Linked DNA regions of Kineococcus sp. NBC_00420. The protein of the gene in region 2 interacts with the protein of the main gene of each other region in a pairwise test. Links are inferred from orthologs where the notes say so. Each region holds a gene or a part of one and is shown on either strand. Other genes may lie near its edges. The genes, in order: OG218_RS26205 and rsfS.

What was found.
Region 1: the proteins of rsfS (region 2) and OG218_RS26205 interact in binary tests that used the Escherichia coli proteins (3 or more experiments, as listed by UniProt). The link is inferred for Kineococcus sp. NBC_00420 from one-to-one orthologs.

The regions. Positions count from the first base shown.
Region 1 is NZ_CP107930.1:5,365,523-5,372,175, reverse strand. Bases 1,043-4,042 are described here. They hold OG218_RS26205 (ATP-binding protein), read left to right. Parts: upstream 1,043-1,987; coding sequence 1,988-3,097; downstream 3,098-4,042. Other genes in these bases: OG218_RS26200 (DUF5682 family protein), read left to right, coding at 3,265-4,042; OG218_RS26210 (DUF5691 domain-containing protein), read left to right, coding at 1,043-1,991. In the rest of the region: OG218_RS26215 (SWIM zinc finger family protein), read left to right, coding at 1-297; more of OG218_RS26210, read left to right, coding at 294-1,042; more of OG218_RS26200, read left to right, coding at 4,043-5,634; OG218_RS26195 (VWA domain-containing protein), read left to right, coding at 5,631-6,653.
Region 2 is NZ_CP107930.1:4,540,442-4,547,020, reverse strand. What follows is about bases 1,344-4,269. They hold rsfS (ribosome silencing factor), read right to left. Parts: upstream 3,043-4,269; coding sequence 2,644-3,042; downstream 1,344-2,643. Other genes in these bases: OG218_RS22275 (glycosyltransferase family 2 protein), read left to right, coding at 4,046-4,269; OG218_RS22280 (hypothetical protein), read right to left, coding at 3,760-3,918; nadD (nicotinate-nucleotide adenylyltransferase), read right to left, coding at 3,098-3,763; OG218_RS22295 (histidine phosphatase family protein), read right to left, coding at 2,015-2,647; OG218_RS22305 (serine hydrolase), read left to right, coding at 1,344-1,802. In the rest of the region: OG218_RS22310 (LLM class flavin-dependent oxidoreductase), read left to right, coding at 1-850; more of OG218_RS22305, read left to right, coding at 1,011-1,343; more of OG218_RS22275, read left to right, coding at 4,270-5,032; OG218_RS22270 (glutamate-5-semialdehyde dehydrogenase), read right to left, coding at 5,017-6,306; OG218_RS22265 (hypothetical protein), read right to left, coding at 6,370-6,579. UniProt on the Escherichia coli protein: Functions as a ribosomal silencing factor. Interacts with ribosomal protein uL14 (rplN), blocking formation of intersubunit bridge B8.

The DNA.
Region 1 (6,653 bases), 830 kb from region 2 along the record:
ATACCCGTCGTGCTCGCTGACGTCGTGCTGTCTGCCCCGGTAGCGACGAGGGGCACTGTGTCGATACCGACGAAGTCAATGTCGACGTCAACGTCGACGAAGGGCACCGCGTCGGCGACGGAGGGGTGGGCGTTGGTGGACGCCGCGGGGAACGCGGTGCCCCTCATCGACTCCGACGGGGTGTGGACGATGTTGGCGGTCACCGGGGCGGCCCCGTGCGTCGTGGCTGGGGACTGGAGTCCGGAAGGGTTGCGGCTCAACGCGGCCCTGACCGGCGACGGGCTGGTCCGACTGTGACGACGTCCACTTCCGGCGAGGCCGGCTGGAACGCCCTCGTCGGCACTGCCTTGCTGGGCACTGACCGCCGACCCGCCGACCTCACTGCGCTGCCTGCTCCTGCCGCTGCCGCGCTCACTGAGGTGCGCACCGCGGTGGGGGCGGTGGACGCGGCGACCACTCTGCTCGACGCGGCCGCCCTGCTGACGCTCTACCGCCGTGCGGGACGAGTTCCGTTGACCGATCGCACTCCGCTGGTTCCCGCGCCCGTCGACGGGGAGCGTCCCTTGCCGGCCGCGGCTGCCGCTCGGTTGGGTTCGCTGTTGGCTCGCCTCGGCCTCGGTACCCAGGGCGGCAGTACTAGTGGTGGCGGCGGTGGTGGTGGCGGTGCCCGGGCCGATGCCCTGCTGAGGACGTGGCTGCAACTCACGAGAGACGCCCGCTGCACCGTGCCCCCCGTGCGGCTGCCCGTCCTGCTCGACCTGGCCGTCCGTCGGCCTGAGATCGCCGCAGCCGTGGCTCCGGTGCTGGGCCCGCGCGGGTGGTGGCTGGCGGAGCAGCGCGCTGACTGGGCAGACGCCGTGGGCCCTCACCGCCCGTCCGGTACCCCCTCCCTGCACGGTGGGCCGGGACCCGACGAACTCGGCCAGCAGGACGACGAGCAGGAACTGGACGCGGCGTGGGAGCACGGCAGCGCCGCAGATCGCCGCGCGTGGCTGCAACAGCTGCGGCAACGGGACCCGGCCGCCGCCCGCACCGCGCTGCTGGCCCTGACCTGGCGCTCCGAACGCGCCGATGACCGGGCCGCCTTCATCGCGGCGTTGACCGCTGGACTCTCCCACGAGGACGAGGAACTACTCGAACGCGCCCGCGTCGACCGCAGCCAAGACGTGCGCCGCACCGCCGAAGGACTCCTCGCGCGGCTGCCCGAGGCCGCCTGGAGCAGGCAAGTCCACCGAGCCGCGCTAGCCGCCGTGCACCTGCAGCGGCAACGGTTGCGACGCATCCTCGTCGTCACCCTGCCCGACCCCGCCGATCCCGCCCTGCCGGTGATGAGCGCTGGAACCGCTCCTGCCGGCGTCGGCCCGGGCGTGTGGGCACTGCAGCACCTCATCGCGATCACTCCACCGTCGGCGTGGGAGGAGGCGCTCGGCGAGACCGTCGAAGGCTTGATCGTGCTGCCCGTCGACGGCGGCCTCGGCCGGGACCTGCATGCCGCCTGGGCCCAGGCCACCGTCCTGCACCGCGATGTGCGCTGGGCGCGGACGCTGCTCAACGCCAGCGTCGGTGCCAGCGCGGGATACGCCGCGGGGTACGCCGTGCAGCACGGCGCCGAACTGTTGGCGCTCCTACCGCAGGACGAGCGGGCCACCGCCGTGGCAGCGCTCGTCACCGCCGCCACACGCACCGGGACCGGCGACGACAGCACCGGTGACCGGGTCGGTGTAGCCGTCGCGGCCTGCCCGGGACCGTGGCCGCAGCTACTGGCTGACGCTGTGCTCGACTGGCTCGCCAAGGCGGCCCGCCGCAGTCGGTGGGTGAGGCACGACTTGCTGGAGCGGGCCGCGCACTGCCTGCCCGCCACCCTCTCCACCGCCGGTGCGGTCCGCGCCGTCGCCGAGAACTTGCAGGTCGACAATCCGTGGCGCCCTGCCCTGAGCGATGTCGCCGACACCGTGGCCGAACGCCACCAGATGCTTGAGGAGTTCCGTTGACCATCCCCACCGCCGGCAGCACCGGCCAAGAGGTTCTGCGCCCGCACGCCGAGCAGTCCTTCGCCGCCGAACTGGCTGCCCTCACCGCCGCCGACGACCGTCCCCGCCCGCCGGCCTGGCGGCTGTCGCCGTGGGCGGTGACCACCTACCTGCTCGGGGGAGTCCTGCCCGACGGCACGGTGATCAGCCCCAAGTACATCGGCCCCCGCCGCCTCGTCGAAGTCGCCGTCGCCACCCTGGCTACCGACCGGGCCCTGCTCCTGCTCGGCTCCCCCGGTACCGCCAAGACGTGGGTCTCAGAGCACCTGGCCGCCGCGATCAGTGGCCGCTCCACGCTGCTGGTCCAAGGCACCGCAGGTACCGCGGAAGAAGCCATCCGCTACGGCTGGAACTACGCCCGCCTGCTCGCCGAGGGGCCCAGCGCCGCCGCCCTGGTGCCCTCACCGGTGATGAACGCGATGGAGCAGGCCAGCATCGCCCGCATCGAGGAACTGACCCGCATTCCCTCCGACGTGCAGGACGCTTTGATCACCGTGCTCTCGGAGAAGACGCTGCCGGTCCCGGAGCTGGGGATCGAGGTCCAAGCCCGCCAGGGCTTCAACGTCATCGCCACCGCCAACGACCGTGACCGCGGCGTCAACGAGTTGTCCTCCGCGTTGCGCCGACGCTTCAACACCGTCGTTCTGCCCCTGCCGGCCAGCGAGGACGAGGAGGTCGACATCGTCACCCGCCGGGTCGCGCAACTCGGCGCCGCGCTCGAACTGCCCCCCGTGCCCCCGGCGGCTGAGGAGATCCGCCGCGTCGTCACCGTCTTCCGTGAGCTGCGCTCAGGGCAGACCAGCGACGGACGCACCCGTCTGAAGAGCCCCTCGGGAACCCTCTCGCCCGCCGAGGCCATCTCCGTGGTCACCCACGGCATCGCGCTGGCCGTGCACTTCGGCGATGGGCAACTGCGCCCCGACGACGTCGCCGCCGGCATCCTCGGCGCCGTGGTCAAAGACCCCGTCGCCGACCGGGCCGTCTGGACGGAGTACCTCGAGGCCGTCGTCCGCGAGCGCCGCGACTGGGCGCCCTTCTACCGCGCCTGCCGCGAGGTGAGCGGGTGAGCACGGGCACCCCTCGCGAGAGCGCGGGAGATGAAACCTCGGGACACGAAACCTCGGGACACGAAGGCGACGACGTCGAAGGATACGAGACCACCCCGGGCGTTGAAACCGGCGCAGTCCCCGATACCCACGCAGTCCCCGATACCGGGGCCGGTGTCAGCACCGATATCGGTGGGAATGCCGGTGGGGCTGCCGTCGTGGAGGTTCTCGGGGTGCGCCACCACGGTCCTGGTTCCGCGCGCGCGGTCCGGGCGGCGTTGGAACGGCTGCAGCCTGACGTCGTCCTCATCGAAGGTCCCGCCGACGCTGACCCGGTGGCCATCCTGGTCGCAGACCCCGGTCTCGTACCGCCCGTCGCGCTGCTCGCTCACGTCGCCGACACGCCCGGTATCGCAGCGTTCTGGCCGTTCGCGGTGTTCTCCCCCGAGTGGCAGGCTCTGGTGTGGGCGCGTGAGCACGCTGCGCCCGTTCGCTTCTGCGACCTGCCCTCCAGTGTCAGTCTCGCCCAACGCGACGAGGACACAGCAGAGGTCGAGACCGTCGAAACCCCTGAAGGTGCTGCAGACGCCGCACGCGCCGGGGACACGGCAGAGACTGCGGACACGGCAGAGCAGGAACCGGCAGAGCAGGAGCCAGGAGAAGATCCCCAGGGTGTTGACCACGACCCGTTGGGTGTGCGCCGGGACCCGTTGGCTGCCCTTGCCGCAGCGGGCGGCTACGACGATCCGGAACGCTGGTGGGAGGACGTCGTGGAGTCTCGCCTGAACACTCCGACCCCCTTCAGCGTCCTCACCGAGGCGATGGCCGAACTGCGCGCGGCCGCGCCTGCGCTACCTGCGAGGCAACAGTTGGTGGAAGAGCGCCGTGAGGCGCACATGCGCCAGGTGCTGCGCGGAGTCCTCAAGGACGGTGCGCAGCGGGTCGCTGTGGTCTGCGGCGCCTGGCACGCGCCCGCTCTGAGCGGGACGTTGCCTTCTGCTGCCTCCGATGCCCGCCTGCTGCGCGGTCTGCCCAAGCGACGGACTTCCGTGACGTGGGTGCCCTGGACGCATTCCCGCCTCGCGCACGCCTCCGGCTACGGTGCCGGCATCGCCTCCCCAGGCTGGTACCACCACCTCTTCACCGCCGTCGACGAGCCTGTCCCCCGCTGGTTGACGAAAGTCGCCGGCGTCCTGCGCGCAGAAGACCTCCCCGTCTCCAGCGCCCACGTCATCGAGGCCGTACGACTGGCTGACACCCTCGCGATCCTGCGCGGACGCCCGCTGGCCGGGCTGGCGGAAGTCACCGAGGCCACCCGCGCCGTCCTCGCCGAAGGCGACGACGCCGTACTCGCTCTCATCACCGACCGTCTGGTGGTGGGTGAGGCGATGGGTTGCGTCCCCGACGCCGCCCCGACGGTTCCCCTGGCCGCGGACCTGCGCGCGAGCGCCAAGCGGCTGCGGCTGGCGCAGGAACCTGGCGAGCGGGTACTGGAGCTGGACCTGCGCAAGGACACCGACGCCGCCCGCAGCCGACTGCTGCACCGGTTGAGTCTGCTCGACATCGGCTGGGGGGTGCCGACTCGATCGCAGGTCCGCAGCACCGGCACCTTCCGGGAAGCGTGGCGGCTGGCGTGGGTGCCGGAGCTGGCCGTCTCGGTCGTGGAAGCCTCACTGTGGGGAACCACGGTGGCGGCTGCGGCGAGCGCCAAGGCGGTGGCCGACGCCTCGAGGGCCTCCTTGCCTGCACTGACCGGACTGGTGGAGCGTTGCCTGCTGGCCGACCTTCCCGAGGCCCTGCCCGCGGTCGTCGCCGCGATCGACGAGCGTGCTGCCCTCGACCTCGACGTGGCGCACCTCATGGCCGCGTTGCCCGCGTTGGTACGTGCCGCCCGCTACAGCGACGTGCGCGGTACCCGTGCGAGCGCGTTGACCGCCGTCGCGAGCAGCCTGCTCGTGCGCACCTGCGCTGCGCTGCCCAGCGCTGTCACCAGCCTCGACGACGCCGGAGCCGGCGCACTGCGCGCGGACTTGGATGAGGTGCACGCGGCTGTGCTGCTGTGGGAGGACGGCGAGGCCGAGGACCGGTGGTTCAACGCGCTGGCCGGGCTGGCCGCCCGTGCCGAGGTTCACGGCCTGCTGACCGGTCGCGCCACCCGTTTGTTGCGCGACGCCGCCCGGCTGAGCCTGACCGAGTCCGCCCACCGGCTGCAGCGCGCGCTGTCGGTGGGTACCCCGGCTCCGGCTCAGGCAGCGTGGGTGGAGGGCTTCCTCGGTCGTGACGGGCTGCTGCTGGTTCACGACACCGACCTGCTCGCCCTGCTCGACGACTGGGTCTGCTCGCTGGCGCAGCGGGAGTTCATCGAGGTCTTGCCGTTGCTGCGGCGTACCTTCGGCGCCTACGACCGCGCTGAGCGCCGCAGCATCGGCGACGCCGTCACCCGCCGTGCCGCCGTCACGAGCAGCAGTTTCAGTTCCGGCGCGGTGGCCGTGGTTGATGATGCCCTCGCCTCACCTGTGCTGCGTACCGCGGTGCTGTTACTCGGAGGACAAGCATGAACATCAGCACCCCTGACAATCTCGCCAACAGCGTCCCTGACGCCACACAGAGCGCCACACAGGGCGCCACCCCCGGCGAGGGCCTCGCCCCGCTCGTGGATGAGGCCGGCCGCGCCCGACGCTGGCGCCTGCTGTTGGGGGACGCCGCTGAGGGCTGCGCCGCGCGCCTGAGCGGGTCAGACGCTGCGGTGGATGCCGCGTTGGCCGCCCTCTACGACATTCCCGCCACCTCACCTGGCGCGCGCTCCAGCGCGGGCGGGCGGCGCTCAGCTGGTCTGGGTGGTTCCGCTCCCAAGGTGGCGCGGTGGCTAGGCGACATCCGCACCTACTTCCCCTCCACCGTGGTGCACGTCATGCAGCGTGACGCCGTCGAGCGTTTGGACCTGACGCGGTTGCTGCTGGAGCCGGAACTGCTCGGTGCTGTTCAGCCCGATGTGAACCTCGTCGGCACCCTGCTCTCCCTGGGCCGCGTCCTGCCCGAGCGCACGAAGGAAACCGCCCGTCAGGTCGTGGCCGAGGTCGTGCGCCAGATCGAGGACCGCGTCGCTGAGCGCACCACCTCTGCGGTGACTGGAGCCCTCAACCGCGCTGCGCGCACCCACCGCCCCCGGTTGCACGACGTCGACTGGGCAGCCACGATCCGCGCCAACCTCGCCCACTACCTACCCGAGCACCGCACCGTGGTGCCCGAGCGGCTCATCGGCTACGGCCGCCGCCAGCAGGTCGTCGCCAAGGAAGTCATCCTGGAGATCGACCAGTCAGGCTCGATGGCGGAATCCGTTGTGTACGCCAGCGTGTTCGGCGCGGTACTGGCGAAGATGCGGACCCTGAAGACCACACTCATCGCCTTCGACACCGAAGTCGTCGACCTCACCGAATCCCTCGCCGACCCCGTCGACGTCCTCTTCGGTGTCCAGCTCGGTGGCGGAACCGACATCAACCGTGCCATCGCCTACGGGCAAGGCCGTATCACCCGCCCCGCCGACACCCTCTTCTTCCTCATCAGCGACCTCTACGAG
Region 2 (6,579 bases):
CTTCCCGGTCCTCGCCGCGATGGCCGCGCGCACGAGCCGCATCGAGCTCGGCACCGGCGTCATCGACATGCGCTACGAGAACCCGCTCTACATGGCGGAGGAGGCGGCGATGACCGACCTCATCTCCGACGGCCGGCTGCAGCTCGGCGTGAGCCGTGGTTCACCCGAGCCCGCCCTGCACGGTCCCGCGACGTTCGGCCACGTCCCGGCCGAGGGTGAGACCGAGGGCGACATGGCCCGGCGTCACCTCGACGTCTTCCGCCACGCCATCGCCGGCGGCAAGGTCGCCGAGGCGAACCCGCGGATGACGGGCAGTTCGCGAGCGCTGCCGGTCCTCCCCCAGGCCCCGGGCCTCTCCGACCGGATCTGGTGGGGCTCCGGCTCGCGCGAGACCGCGCGCTGGACGGCCGAGCAGGGCCTGAACCTCATGAGCTCGACCCTGCTCACCGAGGACACGGGCATCCCCTTCGACGAGCTGCAGGCCGAGCAGATCGCCCTGTACCGCCAGGTCTGGAAGGACTCCGGTCACTCGCGCGAGCCGCGGGTCTCGGTGTCGCGCAGCGTGATGCCGATCGTCAACGACCTCGACGAGGCCTACTTCGGCCGCGACCGGCACTCCACCGACCAGGTCGGTTCGCTCGGCGAACCCGGCCTCGCCCGCTTCGGGCGGACCTACGCCGGGGACCCGGACCAGGTCGCGGAGGACCTGGCCAAGGACGTGGCCGTCCAGGAGGCCGACACCCTGCTGGTGACGATCCCGAACGCCCTCGGGGTCGACTACAACGCCCACCTCATGAGCTCGATCGTCGAGCACGTGGCCCCTGCCCTGGGGTGGACGCGCGCGTCCTGACCTCCTCCCGCACGACCGCGGCCCGGGCCTCGACCTCGTCGAGGACCCGGGCCGTCGTCGTCCTCGGACCCACCGCGCACCGCCCCGCACGTCCGGCCTCTGGCGCGGGCGGGCGGATCGGCGCACGCTGGTGACGAGCCCGGCGACGAGGAGGCGCATCGTGGACGTGTCCCGACGAGGTGCCGTCACGGCCGGCGTCCTGGGCCTCCTCGCCGCCCCCGCCGGACCGCGACCCGATGACGTCTCCCTCAGCGCCACCGACCTGCTGACCGGGCGTCGCCTCGAGCACCGCGCCGAACGCCCCTGCCCCGTGCTGACCCTCTCCGCCGGTCTCGCCCTCGGCCTCCTCCTGCGCGAGCGCGGTGTGGACGAGCTCACCCGCGTCGTCCGCTTCACCCGCGGTGACGTCGTGCGCTCCTCCCCCGTCTGCGCCTGGCACCTGCAGCAGGGGTTGTCCCTGGCCCGTCTCGGCGACGCGGCCCTGCGTCGCGGCGACGCGACGGCCACGAACCTGCTCGTGCGCCACGTCGGCGGGCCCGCGGCCCTCACCGGGTTCTGCCGGGAGCTCGGCGACGAGTGGACGAGGCTGGACCGGGTCGCCCCGGCCTCCTGCGGCGGTGACCCCTGGGACCCGCGCGACACGACCACGGTCACGGCCCTGGCTCTCGACCACGCGGTGCTGCTCCTCGGCGGCGTCCTCCCGCCCGGCAGCCGGGGTGTGCTCAGCGGGCTGTTCCCCACGGCCCGCCTCGCCGGCGGGTGGGAGTTCAGCGGGAGCACCGCCACCGCGCGCTACGGCTCCGTCGTCGCCGTCGGCACCGCGCGCCGGGACCGGCGTCGCGTCGTGCTGGCCGCTGCCGTGCGCAGCGGGCAACCGGGGACGTGGGGCTCGGAGCGTGCTCTCGTCCCGGTGCTGGACGACGTGCTGGCCGGCCTGGATCGCAGGTGGTGAAGTCCCGGGAACGACGGAAGGCCCGGACTCTCGTCCGGGCCTTCCGTCTGCGGTGGAGCTGAGGGGATTCGAACCCCTGACCCCCTCCATGCCATGGAGGTGCGCTACCAGCTGCGCCACAGCCCCGCTTTCGTCACTCAGGGTTTCCCCCGGCAACGAGGACAACACTACCGCACCGGCCGGGGTGGTCCGAACCACCCCGGGGCGCGGCGTCAGCCCTCGGCGCCCACCGCAGCGCCGGGCGGGCCGGCGTTGTACTCCTCCAGGACCCACTCCCGGGAACGGCGGCGCAGCACCGCCCAGTGGGCGTTGCGGAAGCCCGCGAAGGCGCTGCCCGCGGTCACCGGCAGGTCGAGGAGGCGCAGCACACCCGCCTTCAACGCCGCGCCGTGCGAGGCGACGAGCAGGGTCCCCCCGTCGGGGACCGCGGCGGCGTGCGCCTCGACGGCGGCGGCGATGCGCTCACCGAGCCGGGTGCGGGTCTCGCCCCCACCCATCGCGACGTCGTCGCCACGACGCCAGGCCGCGTGCTCCTGCGGCCACTTCCGCGCGATCTCGGCGCCGACCAGGCCCTGCCACTCCCCCGCGTCGACCTCGCGCAGGGCGGGGTCACGGGTGAGGGTGTGCCCGGTGCGGGACGTGAGGGCCGAGGCGGTGTCGAGCGCGCGGACGAGGTCGCTGGAGACGACCACGTCGATCGGCAGGGTGCAGAGGTGAGCCGCCGCTGCGGCGGCCTGGGCCCGCCCGACGTCGTCGAGGGGGACGTCGAGCTGGCCCTGGAAGCGGTTCTCGGCGTTGAACGGGGTGCGCCCGTGACGCCAGAGGACGACGGTGGAAGCCGTCACGCCTGACTGTCGGACGGCGCGGACGCCGCCGTGGACGCGGTAGCCGCCAGTTCGATGACCGGGCAGTCCTTCCACAGCCGCTCGAGCGCGTAGTACTCGCGCTCCTCGGTGTGCTGGACGTGCACGACGAGGTCGACGAAGTCCAGGAGGACCCAGCGGCCTTCGCGTTCGCCCTCGCGGCGCACCGGCTTGGAGCCCATCGGGAGGAGCTTCTCCTCGATGGCCTCGGCGATGGCGCGCACCTGGCGTTCGTTGGGAGCCGAGGCCACCAGGAAGGCGTCGGTGATGAAGAGCTGGTCGGACACGTCGAGCGCGATGACGTCGGTCGCGAGCTTGTCCGTCGCCGCGGCCGCGGCGCTGGTCACCAGCTCGAGGGCTCGATCGGTTGCGGGCACGGAACTCCTCGCCTGCATGAGCAGGTGTCGGCCGGGCACGAGGCCCGGGAAGCGGTCAGTCCGCTGATTCTCCCACGGCGAGAGCCTCCTGCCGGGCGCCGACCGCCGCACCCTCCGCCGGGGCCGCGTACAGGCCGTGCTTGGAGATGTGCTGGACGACACCGTCGGGCACGAGGTACCAGACCGGGAGGCCGCCGGCGACGCGATCGCGGCAGTCCGTGGAGGAGATCGACAGCGCCGGGACCTCCATCAGGCTGACCCCGTCCAGCGGCAGGCCGTCGTCGCTGAGGGGGTGGCCCGGCCGGCTGACGCCGACGAAGTGGGCCAGCGACCAGAGCTCCGCGACGTCCTTCCACTGCAGGATCTGCGCGAGGGCGTCGGCGCCCGTGATGAAGAAGAGGTCGGCCTCAGGACGGATCTCACGCAGCTCACGCAGCGTGTCGATCGTGTACGTGAACCCGCCGCGGTCGATGTCGATGCGCGACACCGTGAACCGCGGGTTCGACGCCGTCGCGATCACCGTCATGAGGTAGCGGTGCTCGGCCGGGGCGATGTCGACGCGCGACTTCTGCCAGGGCTTGCCCGTGGGGACGAACACGACCTCGTCCAGGTCGAAGCGGGCGGCCACCTCGCTGGCGGCCACCAGGTGCCCGTGGTGGATCGGGTCGAAGGTGCCACCCATGACCCCGACCCGGGGCCGGCGACCCGCCGACGAGCTCAGTGGCGGGTCCCGACGCTCTTGAACGCCAGCGTCACGATGAGCATCATCGCGAGGAGGCACAGCGCCACGATCATGAAGGCGATGGGCGGCATGGGCAGCTTCCCGTGGACCTCTTCGGTCGCCTGGTTGGCCTGCGCGACGAGCGCGTGCAGCATGGTCGTCCTCCTGGCTTGCGGGCTGGTGCGTGCTGATCGGTGCGTGCTGGGTCGTGCGGTGGAGCCGGTGGTCAGTCTGTCACGGCGCGCGGAGCACCGCGGGGCGGGTGTGCGGGAGGATCCCCACGTGTCGACCGCCGAGAGCCCCCCCGACGTCGCCCTGTCCGTGGTGGTGCCGGCCTTCGACGAGGCCGAGGTGCTGCCCGCGTTCGCGCAGCGGCTGCGTCCCGTGCTCGACGGCCTGCTCGAACAGGGTCTCGGCGGCTACGAGGTGCTCGTCGTCGACGACGGCAGCTCGGACCCGACGCCCGTCGTCCTCGCCCGGTTGCGCCGGGACTGGCCGCAGCTGCGGGTGGTCCGTCTGCGCGCCAACGCCGGACACCAGGCGGCCCTCTCGGCGGGGCTGGCCCGGGCCCGCGGGCGCGGCGGGGTGCTCACCATGGACGCCGACCTGCAGGACCCGCCGGAGGTCCTCCCCCGGATGCTCGCCGCCGCCGCCGGGAACGACGTCGTCTACGCCGTGCGCGAGGACCGCTCCGTCGACTCCGTCCTCAAGAGGCTGACGGCGGCCGCCTTCTACCGCCTGGTCTCCGCGCTCGGCGGTCGGGCCCCCGCGCAGGCGGGGGACTTCCGCTTCACGAGCCGGGTCGTCGTGGACACCGTCCTGGGCCTGCCCGAGGCGCACCGGGTGCTGCGCCTCGTCGTCCCCGACCTCGGCTTCGCCTCCACCACCGTCGGCTACGTCCGCGAGGCCCGCGGCGCCGGGCGCACCAAGTACCCGCTGGGGCGGATGCTGCGACTCTCCCTGGACGCCATCACCGGGTCCTCGACGGCACCGCTGCGCCTGGCGTCGTTCTTCGGCCTGGGCGGGGCGCTGCTGACGTTCCTGCTGCTGCTCTACGCGCTGGTGTCGTTCGCGCTCGGGTCGACCGTGCCGGGGTGGACGTCGACGCTGGCCGTCGTCGCCGGGGTCGGCACGCTGCAGCTGCTCTGCCTCGGGGTGCTCGGCGAGTACGTCGGGCGGCTCTACGTGCAACTGCAGAACCGGCCGACGTACCTGGTGGCGAGCGACTCCCTCGAGGACCCTGCGGACCGGGGTCAGACGCGGACGTGACCGTCGCCGAGCACCTGCCACGTCGTGGTGGTCAGCTCGGCCAGCCCCATCGGGCCGCGGGCGTGCAGCTTCTGGGTGGAGATCCCGACCTCGGCTCCCAGCCCGAACTCCCCGCCGTCGGTGAACCTCGTCGAGGCGTTCACCGCGACGACCGCGGAGTCGACTGCGGCGCAGAAGTAGTCGGTGACCCGGACGTCGGTCGCGAGCACGGCTTCGGTGTGCGCGGAGGTCCACCGGGAGATGTGCTCGACGGCGTCCTGGACCGAGTCGACGACGCCGACGGCGATCTCCATCCCGTGGAACTCCGCCGCCCAGTCCGCGTCGGTGACGGGCTCGGCCGGGATCCCCTGCGCCTGCGCGGCCCGCAGCGAGGTCGCGTCGGCGTGCAGGAGCACACCCGCCCCGTGCAGCGCGGCGAGCAGCGTCGGCAGGAAGTCGGCGGCGAGCGCCGAGTGGACGAGGACGGTCTCCGCCGCGTTGCAGACGCTGGGTCGCGAGGTCTTGGCGTTGAGGACGATCTGGACGGCCTGGGCGAGGTCGGCGGAGGCGTCGACGTAGACGTGGCAGTTGCCGACGCCGGTCTCGATGACGGGGACGGTCGCCTCCCGCACGACGCGCTGGATGAGGTCGGCGCCGCCGCGCGGGACGAGGAGGTCGACCAGCCCGCGGGCGGTCAACAGGACCCCGACCCCGTCCCGGCCGAAGTCGTCGATGCTCGTGACCGCGTCGGCGGGCAGCCCGGCGCTCTCCAGGGCTGCGCGGATGACCTCGACGAGGACGGTGTTGCTGGACTGCGCGGCCGAGCCACCGCGCAGGACGACGGCGTTGCCGCTCTTGAGCGCCAGCACCGCGACGTCGACCGTCACGTTGGGCCGGGCCTCGTAGACCACGCCGAGCACCCCCATGGGGACGCGCAGCTGCCGCAGCCGGATGCCGTTGGGGAGGGTGGAGCCGCGGACGACCTCGCCGACGGGGTCGGGCAGCGCCGCGACCTCGCGGACCGCGGCGGCGACCCGGACCGGGTCCAGGCGGAGGCGGTCGAGCAGGTGCTGGGAGGTGCCGTCGGCCTCGCCGCGGGCGAGGTCCTCGGCGTTGGCCGCCACGATGCGCTCGGTGGCGGCGTCGATGGCGTCCGCGATCGCGTGCAGCGCGGCGTCCTTGGTCGCCCGGGTGGCCACGCGCAACGGTCGTGACGCCACCTTGGCGCGTCGGCAGACCGCCAGCACGGCGTCCTCGACGGTGGTTCCGGCAGCCTTCTCGGGCGCGAGCGTCATGGCCGCAGCCTACGCGTGCCCCGCAGATCGTTCAACGATCCTTCGCCGGCGAGGCCAGGGACCTCACCAGGGAGCGATGTCGCCGATCAGGTCGAGGGTCCGCACGCGGCGGGTGGGCACTCCCCCGCCGCCGACCCCGTGGCGCCGGCGTTCCGCCTGCTGGTCGACCCGGTGCTCCACGGTCGCGCGGTCGACGACCTCGACACCGACCACCGACCAGCACGGCAACCCGGCGCTCGCGCGGTGCTCGGGCCACAACCGCAGGGCCATCGC